2 linked regions of the Puniceicoccus vermicola genome follow. The protein of the gene in region 1 interacts with the protein of each later gene in a pairwise test. Links are inferred from orthologs where the notes say so. Each region holds a gene or a part of one and is shown in the gene's direction. Other genes may lie near its edges.

What was found.
Region 2: the proteins of H5P30_RS10050 (region 1) and purT interact in binary tests that used the Escherichia coli proteins (3 or more experiments, as listed by UniProt). The link is inferred for Puniceicoccus vermicola from one-to-one orthologs.

What each region holds. Positions count from the first base shown.
Region 1 is NZ_JACHVA010000082.1:51,724-54,632, reverse strand. The notes cover bases 1-2,754. They hold H5P30_RS10050 (polyprenyl synthetase family protein), read left to right. Parts: upstream 1-810; coding sequence 811-1,698; downstream 1,699-2,754. Other genes in these bases: rlmN (dual-specificity RNA methyltransferase RlmN), read right to left, coding at 1,868-2,754; H5P30_RS22480 (FmdB family zinc ribbon protein), read right to left, coding at 494-739; H5P30_RS10060 (transglutaminase family protein), read left to right, coding at 1-487. Outside these bases: more of rlmN, read right to left, coding at 2,755-2,909.
Region 2 is NZ_JACHVA010000089.1:28,315-41,788, reverse strand. What follows is about bases 1,418-4,273. They hold purT (formate-dependent phosphoribosylglycinamide formyltransferase), read left to right. Parts: upstream 1,418-2,164; coding sequence 2,165-3,382; downstream 3,383-4,273. Other genes in these bases: H5P30_RS11600 (glycosyltransferase family 2 protein), read right to left, coding at 3,834-4,273; H5P30_RS11610 (ABC transporter substrate-binding protein), read right to left, coding at 1,418-1,759. In the rest of the region: H5P30_RS11615 (ABC transporter permease), read right to left, coding at 1-643; more of H5P30_RS11610, read right to left, coding at 752-1,417; more of H5P30_RS11600, read right to left, coding at 4,274-4,598; H5P30_RS11595 (glycosyltransferase), read left to right, coding at 4,955-6,109; H5P30_RS11590 (hypothetical protein), read left to right, coding at 6,718-7,176; H5P30_RS11585 (hypothetical protein), read left to right, coding at 7,178-7,429; H5P30_RS11580 (hypothetical protein), read left to right, coding at 8,006-8,530; H5P30_RS11575 (PspA/IM30 family protein), read left to right, coding at 8,626-9,306; H5P30_RS11570 (OB-fold-containig protein), read left to right, coding at 9,334-10,062; H5P30_RS11565 (flotillin family protein), read left to right, coding at 10,123-11,952; H5P30_RS11560 (right-handed parallel beta-helix repeat-containing protein), read right to left, coding at 12,086-13,426. UniProt on the Escherichia coli protein: Involved in the de novo purine biosynthesis. Catalyzes the transfer of formate to 5-phospho-ribosyl-glycinamide (GAR), producing 5-phospho-ribosyl-N-formylglycinamide (FGAR). Formate is provided by PurU via hydrolysis of 10-formyl-tetrahydrofolate.

The sequences.
Region 1 (2,909 bases):
CCTCAAAAAAGCCGCTCAGATCTTCATTCCCGAGGAGAAAGAGACGGTATCCTTTCTCGCTGCCCTTAATCAGAATATACATACCAAGCTCGAATATGAGCCACGGGATGAACCGGGGATTTACACCACCGAAGAAATCCTCGACCGGGGCAAAGGCTCCTGCCGGGATTTTGCCGCCCTACTCCAGAAGCTGCTTCAGTACGAAGGACTCGCCACCCGATTTGTCAGTGGCTACCTGCTCGAAACCGGAGACCTACAAGGCGCCGAAGCCATGCACGCCTGGACGGAGGTCTACCTCCCCGGAGCCGGATGGATTGGAATGGATCCGACCAACGGAATCCTCACCGATGACGCCTTCGTGCCCTGCGCCGTCGCCGTCAATCCCGATGAAACGACCCCCATCGGCGGACGCTATTTCGCCCAGACCCAGGTAATCTCCTCCCTCAGCACCGAACTGCAAATCCGCTGCATCGGGGAAGGTAAGTAATTCCCTCTACTCCTTCGAGGACGAAGAAGGCTTCGATTCCGAGCTACTGGAGGAATTCGATCCCGACTTTCTCTTGTAATCGGTCTCGTAAAAGCCTGATCCCTTGAAAATCAAACCGGAGCCGCCTCCGATCATTCGGGACAGCTTCATCTTTCCGCATTTCGGACATTTCTTCAGAGGCGCATCCTTCATCGATTGGAAGGCTTCCATTTCATGGCCACAGGAAGAGCAAACGTAGTCGTAAGTTGGCATTGCTGGAAAAAACGGAGAAATGTGGGAACCGGATTGAAAAATTGCAAGACTTGATCGACAACAATCAAACAATGGACCCAAAAGAGTTTACCGAGCGCTTCGAAAATTGGCGCCTCCAAATCGAAAAGGAAATCGACCACAGGGTCCCCTCCGCGGATACCGAACCCACCAAATTGCACAGCGCCATGCGCCACAGCCTCGAAGCCGGTGGCAAACGCCTCCGCCCAGTCTTGGTCTGCGCCGTCGCCGAGGCCTTCTCATCGAAGTCCAACCCACTTCCCGCCGCAGCCGCCATTGAATGCCTCCACACTTACACCCTCATCCACGACGACCTTCCGGCCATGGATGACAGCGACCTCCGCCGCGGTCGCCCCACCTGCCACAAAGCCTTCGGAGAAGCTGCCGCCATCCTCGCCGGAGACGGTCTCCTCACCCTTACCTTCCAAATTCTCGGCGAAGGATACCCCACCGACCCTGCTCTAGCCAACAACTTGGTCGTCGACCTCGCCACCGCCTCAGGAAGCCTATGGCTCGTCGGAGGTCAGATGGACGACATCGACAACGAAGGCATTCCCCTCGACGTCCCTACACTCTCCTCCATCAATCGCCGCAAAACCGGAGCCCTCATCGCCGCCGCTTGCATCATGGGGGCCAGAATCGGCGGAGCCTCTGCCGAGCAGGTCGAAACCGTTCGCCAATTTGGAGTATGCCTAGGCGAAGCCTTCCAAGTCATCGACGACATCCTCGATTTTACCGCCACCGAAGAACAAACCGGCAAAAGTTCCGGCCGCGATGAAGCCAACGGAAAAGTCACTCTGGCGACCCTGGAAGGCCTCGACGCCGCCCGAAAACGTGCCGAAGAACTCACTCAGCAAGCCGACCACCTGCTTTCTCAATTCTCCGCGAATACCGATTTTCTCTCGGCCCTCGTCCGCTGGATGGCGGACCGCAGTAACTGATCCCCTTGCCTGGCGTCCGGCTCAGCCGGGAATCCACGATCGTCGAGATTTTAACCGGAGATCTTCTCTGAATGATGAGTCAGGCTGGGCTCCTCCGATGTAAACTAATTTTTTTCCTGGTTAATTATAAGTAGACGAAGAGGCTGATTCACCTAAAGCATCCGGCGAACTACGCCGCTGTCTCGTGTTGAAGCCTCAATTGCCCGCAGGCAGCACTGATGTCGTGCCCTTTTTCTCTCCGAAGAGTCACAGAAACACCGTTTTCGCGAAGAATTTTGGCAAATTTCTCCTGACGCCGGAGATTGGGCCGCTTCCATTCAAGTCCTTCCACGGTGTTGTAGGGGATACAATTCACGTGAGCGTGTAGCTCCTTGGCGATACCTGAGAGCGCGATCGCCTGTTCAAGAGAGTCGTTAACATCCTCAATAAGAATGAACTCCAGAGTCACCATTCGGTTGTGTCGCTCCCGAAAATACCGAACCGCCTCGAGAAGTTCGGCGATCGGATAACGTCGGTTGATCGGCATAATCCGGCTTCTCACCTCATCGGTCGCTCCATGCAGCGAAACCGCGAGTCGGATGGGGATCCCTAGGTCCGCAAGCTTGCGAATTTCTGGAACCAGTCCAGATGTGGAAACGGTGATCCGACGGGCTCCGAAGCGGAATCCCCAGTCACTATGAAGCGACTCGATCGCACCGGCGACCGCATCAAAATTAGCCATCGGCTCTCCCATGCCCATGAAGACAATATTGTCGAAGGGAACATGATCTTCCCGCACGGCTGAAGGCGTATCCGATTCATCCTTTCTCTCTCCTACGCGGAAGAACTGCCCGAGAATCTCACCCCGAGTCAGATTCCGTTTAAACCCAGCCAAACCGGATGCGCAGAACTTACATCCATACGCACAGCCAACTTGACTTGAAACGCACACCGTCGCTCGGGATTTCTCCTGCCCCACTCCGACCATCGGGGCCTGAATCAAGACCGTCTCAACCAAAGCTCCATCCTCGAGTCGAGAAAGCAACTTATGGGTGTCGTCTCCAGAGCGCTTCCAAAGCACTGGAGTCACCGGATTTCCGGCAAACTTCTCCCCGAGCGACTCCCGCATCGTGAGCGGCAAGTTACTCATTTCCGCAAAATCCGGAACCCCTTTCTTGTAGGCCCACTCAAGGATTTGCTTCCCGCGGAAAGCTGGAATTTTCTCGGCCTTG
Region 2 (13,474 bases), on another replicon or contig:
TTTCTATTACCTCGTGCGGAGGCGGCACATAGACCGGATTGGAGGGTTTTCCTTGAGGAACCAGACTCAATAGTGCCTCGGAAGGGATCTCCTTCGACTCATAGGTATCGCTAATTCCACTGAGAATGTCCCAATTTTCCTGAACGATCTGCTTGTTTTCTTCGGAAAGAGGAACCTTCGAAGGAACCTTTTCCCCACGGGCGATCTCGCCCCAAAGTTGATAAATGGCGGCATCGTCAGTGGCTTGATCGCGGTCGAGCCAGCCTTCGGCGACTCCCACAGGTGCCAAGTGACGCAATACCTTTTTATTCGTGCGCCGAGAAGTCTCGATCGGAGTTCCGGCTTCACGCGCCTCGACGATTCCTTGGTTCTGAACCCGGACCGCTTCGGCAAAATCTTCAAAAGCGAAATCGTTCTCGCTTTCCTTATGGCGGGGAAGACGATCCCCGGCCGAGTAAACCGTGGTGACGTCGCTCCGATCGGCGGAAATCGTGACCACCATATCGGGATGCCAGATAAACGGCACGTAACTCACCACACACCATACCAAAACCGGCAGGAGGAAGGAGCAAAGGGTCAGGATCGTTTGCCGCTGTGGAGACAGCGACTTGCGGATCGCAAACCATGGCTTTTCTTTCGACATAATTTTATCGAGGACCGGTTATTCAATTTTAGCTGGAGAGGGTTGGGAGGATCGGACTCCCCTCCCCCAACAGAACTCAAGTGATTATGACGCTCGAAGACGTCCCAATTAGTTTTCGACCGACTCTGCGTATTCCTCGGTCAAGGAAGGATCGAGATACTGAGTGGTGTTCAGAGGATTGTCGTAGACTTCGAACTTCACGTTAAAGTCATCCACGAATTCGGTGGAACCGTAGACACTGTCCAAGCCTTCTGCTTCCTCCCAGCGCTCCTTCGCTTCGTCGAGAGATAGGATGTAGGTACCGGCAAAGAGAGGCTCATACTCGGCAGGAGACAGGTTCACGCGAGCCGAGAGAATTTCCAAGGCTTCGTCAATGTTGTCTTCATCCTTCAAGTAGTCGACAATCCGATACCAGACCTTGACCACCTTCGCCCAGTCGTCACGACGGGTCTCGAGAGATTCCGGCGAGACAAAGAGCAAATCATAGATGATGCCGGGGCTGTCTGCCGAAGAATAGACGCGAGTCGAACCTGGAGTCTGCTTCAGAGCTTCACCAGAATTGGGCTGCCAGGCACCGATTGCGGAAACCGCTCCCGAAGCCAATACCTGCGGAGTCTCGTTCGTAGGAGTGTTCACGATGGTGACGTCGTCTGCGGTCATCCCGTTGTCCGAAAGCCCTTTCAGGAGCAAGAGGTGACAAACAAAACCTTCTTCGACTCCGACTTTCTTCCCTTTCAGATCGGTGATCGAAGAGATTCCCGGACCTCCGACGATCATGTCATTCCCGTTGGAAAAGTCGTTGATGATAATGCCGACCGAAGGTTTACCAGTCGCTCCCGTCACGAGTGCGTCCCCATTGGTCATGGTAACCGCGTCGACCTGCCCGGCCACGTAGGCATCCATGGATGCAACATAATCGAACCACAGGAACTCCACGTCCACGCCTTCTTCTTCAAACCAGCCCTTTTCAATGCCGATTTCCCAGGCGACCCATCCCGGCCAGTCACTGTAAGCGATTTTGAGAGGTTCCTCTCCTCGAGCCGAGGAGATGCCGACGAGGCCCACGAGTGTCGTGAGGCCGATGCGAGTTAGATTTTTGATCGAGTGTTGTTTCATAGTTGGACCTTTTTGATTATTACGATTCTTTCAAATCATAATACTCAATGCAGGTCTTGTGCCACTATTTGCAAAAAAACAAGCCCTAGATCCAAATCCGGAGAACACCCCTCAATTCCCCGTTCTCGCATGACTTCAGTCGCGCGATTCCAAGCCACCTCTCCTGTGATTAACGTGCAGAGTTCGGCGTTCGCCATCCCTCTCACTTCGCCTCTCTCAACTTCAGGTCTCTAGTTTACGCCTTCAGCAGAGCTTCCCCACCCTCGCAGGCCGGACCACCGCCAAGCGGAAGAAGGGAGTGCGGGAGATTCTGGAAACTTTGGAGGTTTTGGGATGGGGGTGATACACACAGTTCGACCTCAATGACAACTTACCCTCTTCTGGTTTGAGTTTTTCGGGTAAAACATGCATCTCTCTACCCACATGGATATTGGCACTCCTTTCACCTCTTCTGCCTGCAGGGTCTTGCTCTGCGGCTCGGGCGAACTCGGCAAAGAAGTCGTGATCGAACTGCAGCGTTTCGGCGTCGAGGTGATCGCGGTCGACAGCTACGCAAACGCCCCGGCAATGCAGGTGGCGGACCGCGCTCACGTCATCGATATGCTGGACGGGGAAGCCCTGCGGGCCGTGATCGAGGAGGAGTGTCCGGCCTACATCGTGCCGGAAGTGGAAGCCATCGCGACCGACACTCTTGCCGCAATTGAGAAAGAGGGACTGGCCAAAGTCGTCCCCACCGCGCGCGCCACCCAACTGACAATGAACCGTGAAGGCATCCGGCGTCTGGCGGCGGAGGAGCTTCGGCTCCCCACTTCACCCTATCAGTTTGCCGACAGCCGCGAGGCCTTTGAGGCCGCCGTCACCGAGATCGGTATCCCCTGCGTGGTCAAGCCGATCATGAGTTCTTCGGGCAAAGGCCAGAGCATAATTCGCGAGGCCGGTGAAATCGAAGCGGCTTGGACCTATGCACAGGAAGGCGGCCGTGCGGGTGCCGGCAAGGTCATCGTCGAGGGGTTCGTCGAATTTGACTACGAAATCACGCTGCTGACCGTCCGGCATATCGGAGGCACGGCTTTCTGCGCGCCGATCGGTCACATCCAGAAGGACGGTGATTACCGCGAGTCCTGGCAGCCCCAGCCGATGTCAGAAAAGGCATGCACACGGGCACAGGAAATGGCCGGTGCCATCACGAATGCACTTGGCGGCCGGGGCGTTTTTGGCGTCGAGCTCTTCGTCTGTGGTGACGAAGTCATTTTCAGCGAGGTCTCCCCACGCCCGCACGACACTGGCATGGTCACGATGGTCGGCCAGTCACTTTCCCAGTTTGCCCTTCACGCACGGGCAGTCCTCGGCCTGCCGATCCCAGTGGTCGAGCAACTCGGACCGGCATCCTCGGCAGTCATTTTGGCCGAGGGCCACAGTGACAATATTCGCTTCACAAATATCGATGACGCTCTACAACTGCCGGGCACAGACCTCCGCCTCTTCGGCAAACCATCGGTCAGTGGTCGCCGCCGGATGGGCGTGGCCCTGGCCCGTGCCGACGACCTCGAACAGGCACGCGAAAAAGCCCGCCATGTCGCACAAAAGGTGGTGATTCAACTCGGTGATGCCACAAAGGCATAGGAACCCAACACCGCGAGGGCATCGGTAGCACTCGGTCTTGCTCAAGGACATCGGCAACAAGTCCCACAGAGAACCCATTCCGGCATTCGTGTTAAACGCAAAATCTAAAGATTACACGAAGAACTTCCACCGGCTACCGTAAGGGCCTCACGTCTTGATTTTTTGGGGGACAGCCGGATGGGGCCACGAATTCTTGCAAATACTCTCTCTTCATCAAATTCGAGGCAACCTGAGCTAACGTTTTTCATGCCTTCAGCTCTTCCGGATCCCGGAAGGCTCGAAAGAATCGCACGCACGGAATCCTGATTCTGTGATCAGTCTCTACTCGGAAACGTCAGCTGGTTAGGAATTTCGTAGAAATGGCTCTCGCCATTCCTTGACTGCCAATGGTGGGCGCTGAAGCGACCCACCCACTTGGGAAGCCCATCCTTTTGCTCCTTCAAAAGATGCGCTAGCGTAAATTCCGTTCACGTTTGAGCGCGATTAAAGCGCGGTACTTTTCCGTCACTCCGACGCCGTTCGCATAAGCGATTTTGAACCCTAATTTACCGTCTAAAAATCCGCGTTTCAGCACATATCCATGGAAAAAACGCCACAGACCCCGCAATTTCGCTTCGCCGAAACGTGGACTGCGGCGTCGCAAATGCTCCTCAGCCCAGAGTCGTGCATAACGCTTACTGCGGCTGTAAAAATCATCCCAACTCCGGAATGAGTGATGCTCAATCACACTGTTTAATTTGCCGATAGACCCCGTGATCTCCAGACTTTCATGGAGCAAGCGCTCAGGCATTTGCCAAACATTTTCACGGAAAAGCCGTACATTCCAATCGGGGAACCAGTCCCCATGCGAGATCCATTGGCCCTCAAAACAAACCCGACGGTTGACTTGATACGCCACATGCTGTGGTTCGCCATCGCGAAACAAATGCCACAGTTCGGCAATAAATTCCGAGGTAAGAATTTCATCCGCATCGATCCACAATAACCACGGCTGAGTCGCACTGGAAAAAACCCTACGCCGTGCCGCCGAAAAGCCTTCCCACGGATGAATTGTCACCGATGCTCCCGCCGCCTGACAAAGGCTAACCGAATTATCCGTGCTCTCCGAATCCAGCACACACAGCTCCGCAAACGCCTCCAAAGGTGGTAAACTTTTCACCAAACGGTCTGCCTCATTTCGGACAATCATACAGACTGATATAGGTAATTTTGGCATAGAAGGGATTTATGGGTGAGGAGATTCGGACGCTAAGCCAACACATTTCCCCACAACTGTCCAGTTAAGGGCCAAGAAGAATCCTGTCGGTGCTTCCTGTGGAGCCATTCATGAAAATTTGAGTTCTCGATCTGCTGGCTCCCCAAAAGAGTTCCAGCTCTGTATGGCTCTGCATCCGATATCCAGAAAGAGCAGAAGCACGAGCGCGCGCGATCAATTCCTCACGATGGTCTTTGCCCAACTGACTGATTGGGCCGGCAGAATAATATTCGAATTCCCCTTTCCTCCGTATAATTTTCAAATTACCGTCAACTCACTTTTGTGCCACCGTTTTCGTATATTAGTTTCCATCAGTTATGCCGAATCCGCCCCATATCCTCCTCTACGAACCGCGTAGTGAAGGGCATCATCCCATTTTTTTAGCCTATTTTGCCTCTGCGTTTGTCCAAATAGGCTATCGTGTGACAGTTTGCACCGATTCTAAAAACCTCCGCTGGACACACATTTCTCAAAACGTTGACAAAGGCTATTTATCCAAAATTGAAAGCTTTCCTCTGCCGCCTTCCGCCGGAAAAAAGCAGCATTTGAAAGCACTCTGCACACTCAATGCAGAAATAAACCCAGACGAAATTTTCCTATGCTCGCTGGATGAAATCGCCTCCTCACTTTGGCGTAAAGCCGCATTGGGATTATTACCTGCGCTCTCCCTTTCAGGGAAAATTTCAGGATTGTACATCCGCCCGCGAGTCCTCACTCAATCGAGGAGCCTCGGTCTGGCACTCAAGCGACACGGAGTACACAAACTTAATAAGAAACGTTTTTTTAAACGTATTTTCGTCTTAGACGAACGCATTACCGAAAACGCCAAAGAATATAGATCCAATATTCCGATACACTGGCTACCCGATCCCGCACCCGCTTATGAATATCTTTCGCGGGAAAAGGCGCGCGAAAAATTATCATTGCCGCAAAATGCCTTTATTCCACTGATTTTCGGACAAGGGCATAAACGAAAAGGTATTGGACTTGCCATTGATGCCATTAACAAACTTTCCGACCCGAAAGTTTTTTTGCTATGCGCGGGAAAACAAGACCCCAAGGGAGCATGGTTACAATCACTGGAAACCCTCTGCAGAAATCGCCAATCCTCTCTTATCAACGCATTTATTCCAGAAGATACGTTGCGCGATTGCCTGGCAGCATGCGATGTCGTGCTGTTGCCGTATATGAGTCATTTCGGCTCGTCGAATAACTTGGCACTTGCCGCCCATGCCGAACGTCCCGTGATCAGCAGTGATTACGATTTGGTCGGGCAGCGCGTCAAAAAGCATGGATTGGGATTAACCTTTAAAAATGAAAATCCTGAAAGCCTCATGCAGGCGCTGAGTGAGTGTATTTTGCGCCACCAGAAGGGCCTCACCCCGGACGACAAGCTCGCCCTCAAACAATACGCGGCAATGCATTCACTGGACGCCTTTAACCGCCACTTGTCTCAAGCTGACCCCTCCTAAAAGCATATCCTTATACCCAAGTCTTTGGGACGAGGATGCCTTGGAGAAATCTCGTCGGTTAATCGAATTCTATCCTGAAAAACCGCCCAAATTCCGTTCCGAAGATAAGTCGGGTACATTTCGAAGAGCGAAGACACAGAATTTTCACTATTCGGAGTCACCATTCGACCTACATATCGCTCTGTTTCTAGCGAGAACCAATCGGGAGCAGCGGGTGGAAATCTATGAACCGCTGTCCTCGAGAATGGGTCATAGCCAACGGCAACCGGCCCAGAAAAGAAATCATGACACCACCGATCGTAAGAGTTACCTCCACTCGGTTCAGGACTTTCGGAAAGCCAGAATCTCCCTCACCAGCTCATTAGGCTTCTCTTCGATGACTAGATGGACTGCGCCGTCGATGATGCGCAAGGTAGAGCTTGGAATCGATTTGTGAAGCTCTTCTCCCCAGATCTCAAAGCTCGCCGACATCGCCCATCTGTCGAAATCCCCGTTTAGAATCATGTTCGGATAACAACTCCCTGAATACTTGCCCCAAGCTCAAAGTCGATCTATATCCGGAGCTATACTATGAAGGCGTTAGCCCGCCCCGAATATCTGACAATAAGATGCAACAATACCGAGTACGCTACTACGACCGATCAACCACTTTTACTCTCGGCGAAGAGGAAATCAGAATCCAGTCGAGTCGCAATGTCCTAAAGAAAGAAGCATTCACCATCCCTAACGAGTCAATATCGAGCAAGACCGGTCTATTGGAAGAGAACGATCGAGGCTACATTCACAACATCCGTAGCCTTATGATAATCGGATTCATCCTATCGCTCTTAGCCGGGCTCGGGGGAGTCCTAATCGGCCAAGGCTTTGGATGGGGACCGAAGCTCGCCGCCCTTCTCTGTCTTTCCATCTATTTCTGCGCACCACTTCTCTCCCCCAGGCGGCAAGGCACAATCCTCTATTCAACCGCGGGAATACCTCTTATCCAAATCATGGGAAAACACGGATTCAGAGGGCGGGAAGAATACTCAAATTTCATCGCGAAACTGGATAAATGGCTTTCGCAATAAAATGGACCCCTCATTGAAACACATCACACTCGAAATTACCGCCTACGTCCTAATCCTACTCGGCGTCTGGATCGGTGGAGACCTAGCAAAAAGATTCATCACCCATCAGCCACGCGGCGAAAGAACGGTAACAATTACCGTGAATCCCAATAACCTGACCCGGGTTCTAGTGGGAAAGCTCCTTCGGTTTCTGTTGGGCAGCATAGTATTCACTGCAGGCGCCATTCTGCTTTTTACTCATGATCAAATATGACGTGCACGACCTCACATTTCTAATGGGATGGCACAAGGACATCTGGACCATTCTATAATGGAGACAGTTTCACGAAAGAAAATCGGACCTGGTGGTCGAAAGAAAATGGTTCTTTCCCCTCCAGCCTTCAGCTTTGCGAAAGAGGTTAGAGAGGACCAACGTACGTCTCGGGCTTCTCTTGCGATGCGCCATAGCAAAAAGCATTTCGCACCTCCAGTACCGCGCAGCTAAAGCTGAGCGGCTACTTCACTGGGTGGAGTAGATTCAGCGCTTTCCACTAGAGCTCACTACTGTGGTCAACAATGGGAAATGTTCCTCGAACCTGAGAGAGAGCTGAAGGCACCCATTTTGATCTTTCTCTGTGGGCTGTATATAATGGATTGAGCACGGTTGAGGAGAGAATCTGGCGCAGCGGCCTATCGCCGAATTCCCCATAAGCGTTCATTCCCAGACCAGAAAGGACACCTTCTTCCGCCTTTCCTTAGAACATTTTCGATTTCTCTTGCACTGGAGAAAGAACATTGTATAACTATTATACACTGCTCCAACAATTCACCCTTCCGAACCTGGACTCTCATGAATGACACTACCAAGACCGTCCCCATCAGCGGACGCATCAGTCAGGACGATTACGAGTTTCTGATGCAGCAATCTTTCGGAGGAAAAGTGACCGCGAGTGAAAAGCTTCGGTTTGTGGCCTCTTTTTTCCGGCAATATCACGAGCATTTTGGAACCTATGCCGAGGGAGTCGAGGAACTGAACCGCATTGGCGAGCCAGCTCGAAAGAATCTCCGCCAGTTAGAGATGAAACAGAAGGTTCATTCCGACCTGATTGATATGGCTGCCCATCTTCTCCCCCAGGCAATTGCCTACCTGGCCAGCCGACAAGATCCTCCTGCCGATAAGGAAGAGCTCCCTTACCTCCTCGAAACCGAGGAGAAGTTGCTCAGCATCCTCCTCCGTGTCATCGAGCAAACTCTCCGTCTCGGTCTCACCCGTGAGGCGCCCACCTACAACCCCAGGCTCCTCGATGACAAACTTGAAACGATCTCTGAATTAGTGGGCCTAATTTCCGAGCGAGACCATTCTCCCAACCCGTAACCCATCTTCTCCGACAAAGCTTTCCCTACCCTTTTCGTTTTCCCGCATATGGCTCTGGCCAACGCACGTATTTAATCCAGCAAACCCAAAAAATCATGAAAGATACTATCAGTAACCGCATCCGCCGCATCATCACTGGCACCGCCTCCTCGATTGTGTCCAAAATCGAAGGTCTCGCCCCTGAGGTGGTTCTCGAACAAGCAATCGCCGAAGTCGACGATGCCCTCGACGAGGTCAAAGCGGAGCTCGGACGGATTACCGCCCAGAAGTACCACGTTTCCAAGGCGATGACCAAGCTCAACGAGGAACATTCTCGGATCGAAGAGCAAACTGAAGAAGCCCTCAAGCAGGGGCGCAAAGACCTCGTCGAAACGGCCATCTCACGACAGCTCGATATTGAGGACCAACTCCCCGCACTCGAGAATCAATTGGGCGAACTAGGACGGCAGGAAGCCGAATTGAATCAGGCAATCGCCGGCCTCGTTGCCAAGCGCAACGAGATGGATGATGAGCTACACGACTTCAAGGTATCCCAGAAGGAAGCCGCGTCCGCCGGACAATCGGAATCGGGAGTCGGAGCCTCCGGCTCTGGATCCGCCGTGACCAAAGCCGACAAGGCCGAGCGCGCCTTCACTCGGGTCCTACAAGACGCCACCGGAGTTCGACGCACTGCCATTAAGGCCAACTCCGACGAGAGCGCAAAGCTTGTCGAGCTTGCCCACTTGAACAAGCGCGCACGAATCGAAGCCCGAATGAAAGCCCTCTCCGGCGAGTAAAGAGATCAAGCCCGCTCTGTCTTTTCCATGTACGCGCATTTTACGGCAGCGGAAAACCTGCCTTTCGCCGTCGCCTTGGGGATATTCTTCCTCATCGGCATCCTGCAAACCATCAGCTTGTTCACGGGGATCAGCCTCTTCGGCTGGATCGACGACGTCCTACCAGACTTTGATGCGGTCGGCGGCGTCGATCTCCCCGGGGAACTCTCGATCGAGCCTGAGATGGATATCGAGGAGGAGGCAGGCCCGGACAGCGGCGCGGAGGCTTCCTGGGTTGCTGAGGTATTCGCTTGGATGAATTTCGGCAAGGTGCCGTTTATCATCAGCTTCCTCCTCTTCCTCTTTCTGTTCTCGTGCATCGGATACAACGGCCAACTTTTTCTGAGCGAAAGTGGGCTCGGCCTCCTCCCCGCCATGGTGGCAGCACCCATCGCTTTTGCGGTCTCCATCTTTCCGCTCAAATGGGGAAATGCCCTCCTGGGAAATATACTCCCCAAGGACGAGACGAGTGCGATTTCCTCCGGGAGTTATATCGGCCGGGTTGCCACCATCACCATCGGTGAAGCGACTTACGAGAGGACTGCGGAGGCTAAGTTGCGCGGCCCACTCGACCGGACGCACTATGTCATGGTCCGCGCGGACGAGCCGCAAGCGCGCTTTAAGCAAGGAGAACACGTTCTGCTCGTCGGCAGAGACAAGGGCAAAGGAGCCTTCACTTGTATCGCCGTGGAAAATCCCCACCTCGACCACCAATAGTTTTCGGGGGCTCTATCCCCATCGTTTTTTAATCTACTCAAATCAAAATCCGTGAATCCCATGATCAATATCATCACTTGGATCGGCATTGGCATCGCCGCTCTCATCTTCTTCGGAGTCGTCATCGCCCGACTCTACAAACGCTCCTCCAAGGAGATCGCTTTCGTGCGCACCGGCTTGGGGGGAGAAAAAGTCATCCTCGACGGGGGAGCCATCAAACTCCCGGTCTTCCAAGAGATCGTCGCCGTCAACATGCGGACTCTTCGGCTCCAAGTGGACCGTAAAAACGAGGACGGTCTCATCACCGCCGACCGTATGCGCGTCGATGTGACGGCCGAGTTTTACGTCCGCGTCAAACCCGAGAAAGAATCCATTGCGAAAGCGGCCCAGACCCTCGGGGACCGGACTCTCCAACCGGAGATGCTCAAAGAACTTCTTCAGGGTAAGTTCGTCGATGCTCTCCGTGCCGTCGCCGCGGGGCTCAGTATGGAGGAGCTCCACGAAAAACGCACCGAGTTTGTGCAGTCCGTCCAGTCTTCGGTCAGCGAGGATTTGCTCAAGAACGGTCTTGAGCTCGAATCCGTCTCGCTCACCGCCCTTGACCAAACCGGACGCACCTACTTCAAGGAAGACAATGCCTTCGACGCCCAGGGTCTCGCAAAATTGACGTCGATCACCGAGTCTAAACGGGAAGAGCGGAACCGGATCGAGCAGGAAACCCGGGTCAAGATTGAGACCAAAAATCTCGAAGCCTCCCGCGAGAGTTTCCACATCAAACGGGATGAAGAAATGGCCCGCCTCGATCAGGAAAGAGAAGTGGCTTTCGCGACAGCTTCGCAGGAATCCCTCGTCGCCACGGAAAAGGCGACTCGGAAACGCGAAGCCGAAGAGGCCCGAATCATTCAAGAACAGAAGGAACGCGAGGCCGCAATTGGTTCCGAACAAACCATTCAGGAACGCGACATTCTCGCCAAGCGAATGGTCGAAGAAGCCGAGATCGATCGCAAGCAGTCCGTCGAGATCAAGAAGCAGGTCTCCGATATCGCCGTGGCGAAGAAGTCCGAGGAACAATCGCAAGCCGAGGCCGAAGCTGCCAAGGCCCGCTCCCTCATGGTCAAGGAAGAGGAAAACGTCACCACCGTCCGTCAAACCTCTATCGCCAATCGTGAGAAGGAGATCGAGTTGATCAAGGCCCGCGAGGATGCGGAAAAGGAAGCCATCGACGTGAAGGTATCCGCCGAGGCCGAGAAGCAGGCTGCTATCGACAAGGCCGAAGCAGTCGTTACCGAGGCCAAAGCCTCCGCCGAAAAGATCCGCATCGTCGCCGAGGCCGACGCCAAGCGCTTCGAGGTCGAGGCTTACGGGGAGAAGGCCATCAACGAAGCCAAGAACCTTCTCAACCAGGAGATCATCAGCTTCGAGATCCGCAAGATTCTCGCCCAGGTCGCCCCGCAGATCATCGAGGCCAGCGTCAAACCAATGGAGAAGATCGACAGCATCAAGATCATCTCGACCAACGGCTTCAACGTTCCCGGCAGCTCCAATGGCCAAGGTTCAAGCAACGGCAACTCCTCCGTCTCAAACGGCGGCGGCGGTATGCCCAATCAACTCATGGAGTCCCTCCTCTCTTACCGGATGAACTCCCCTCTCGTCGACAAGCTCCTCAACGAGCTGGGTATCGACCCGAGCAAGCCGGGCGGTCTCACCGAGGAACTCACCGACGCTCTCGAACCCCCAAAGCCCAAGGCGATCGAGGAAAAGCCGCACAAACGGAAAGCGATTCAACAAGAACCGCGTCAGACTAAAGCGATCCAGAAGGAGCCGCAAAAGAAGAGAGAAACAGAAGAGTCCGGAGAGTCGGAGCAGTCCGAACAAAACGAGTCCCAATAACCCCTGAGATCATCTCTCGATCCAGACAAATCCTTTCAGCGGGGCACCGATTCGGTGCCCCGCTTTTTTGGGTCGAAAGAGAGTTCACCCTCTTTCGACCCGAGCAAAAGAACTCTGCCCGTCGAGCGTACTCTCAAGGATTCGCGAAAATCTGCTCCACGCGCTCGCTACTGTATCCTTTATTCCGACCATAGGTCCGGTTGTCAAAATGGGCCCCTAGCCCCGTCCAAGGGAGAACCGGATTCAGATAGCGAGGAGGATCTTCGGGGTTTCCCGCATTTGCCAAGGTCACGGATTCATTTAAGGTCACGGTCCCCGGCCCCATAGTGAAACGGCCGCTCTCTCCACTGAAGGAGAGTATGCAATGGTTCAGAATCCCCGTCGTCCCCTCTGCTTCGGTCCCCACCCCAACATCCGACTTCTCCTCGGCGTGAAACGTGCAGTAGTTTGCCACGATGGTGTGCTCCCCTTTCTGCGACGGCAAGGTTAACTGACGGGAGCGATTCCCCACCGCGACGCAATTCTCCAAGATCCCATCATACCAAACTTTGAAACCATATCGGGAATTGGATACAGCCACGCAGCCTTCCAACTTCTGATTCGTCCCTTTTAAATCAAATCCAGCATCGCGATTCCAGTTCGCTACACAGGCAACAAGGACGATATCCCGATTATTCCGTTCGAACTTAAACCCATCACCCTGTTCATAAGAATCTCCGTTCGACTCGCGGTTGTTGATGGAGACGCAATTCCGCAACAAAATCCGGGTATTCTCCGGCTCCGAAGATCCCTTCCGGTGAAAATCAAAGCCGACCGGATCGGAGGTGTGTTTCCAGATCTCCGGGGCAGGCTCCGTGCTCGTGCCAGAACAATCGGCGACCGCTCCCTCCAAGGTCACCCCATCGCACGAGTGGGTGAATTGAAACCCTACGTTACTATACCGCTCCGCCCGACAATTCCGAATCATCAGATTGTCACAGTCTTGAAAACGAAAGGCAGCCTCCCTGACATGACGGATAATTACATTGTCAAAGACCAAACCTTGATGCCTACCCTCCAAAGCGTTCAGCCCAATATCCCGTCGTTCGATGCGGATATTCTGGACAGTCCAGAAACTGCTATCCCCTTTGAACTGGATCGTAACGTAACTTCGGACCTTCTGAGTCCCCTTCAGCAGGGGAAACCCGTATCCTCGATCAACGCCGATCAAGCTTTTCCGTTTCGACTCGGTTCCACTTGAGGTGATCGAAAACCGCAGATCTCCATAATCATCCCCCCCCTCTTCTGTCGGCCCTCCGAGAAACAAGGTATCTCCTGGCTGCATGATCTGATTAAGGACCGTTTCGATTTCTTCAGACTCGAAAGCATTCGACCAATCCGAACCATCCTGCGATCCAGTCCCATCTAAGGCCATGTAGAAATCCGCAGCACAGCAAGTGAAGCAGAAACAGAGAGATAAAATATATTTAAACATCTTTGAAACGGAAGCTAGAGAGCAATCCTTCAACTGCCTTCGTTCACT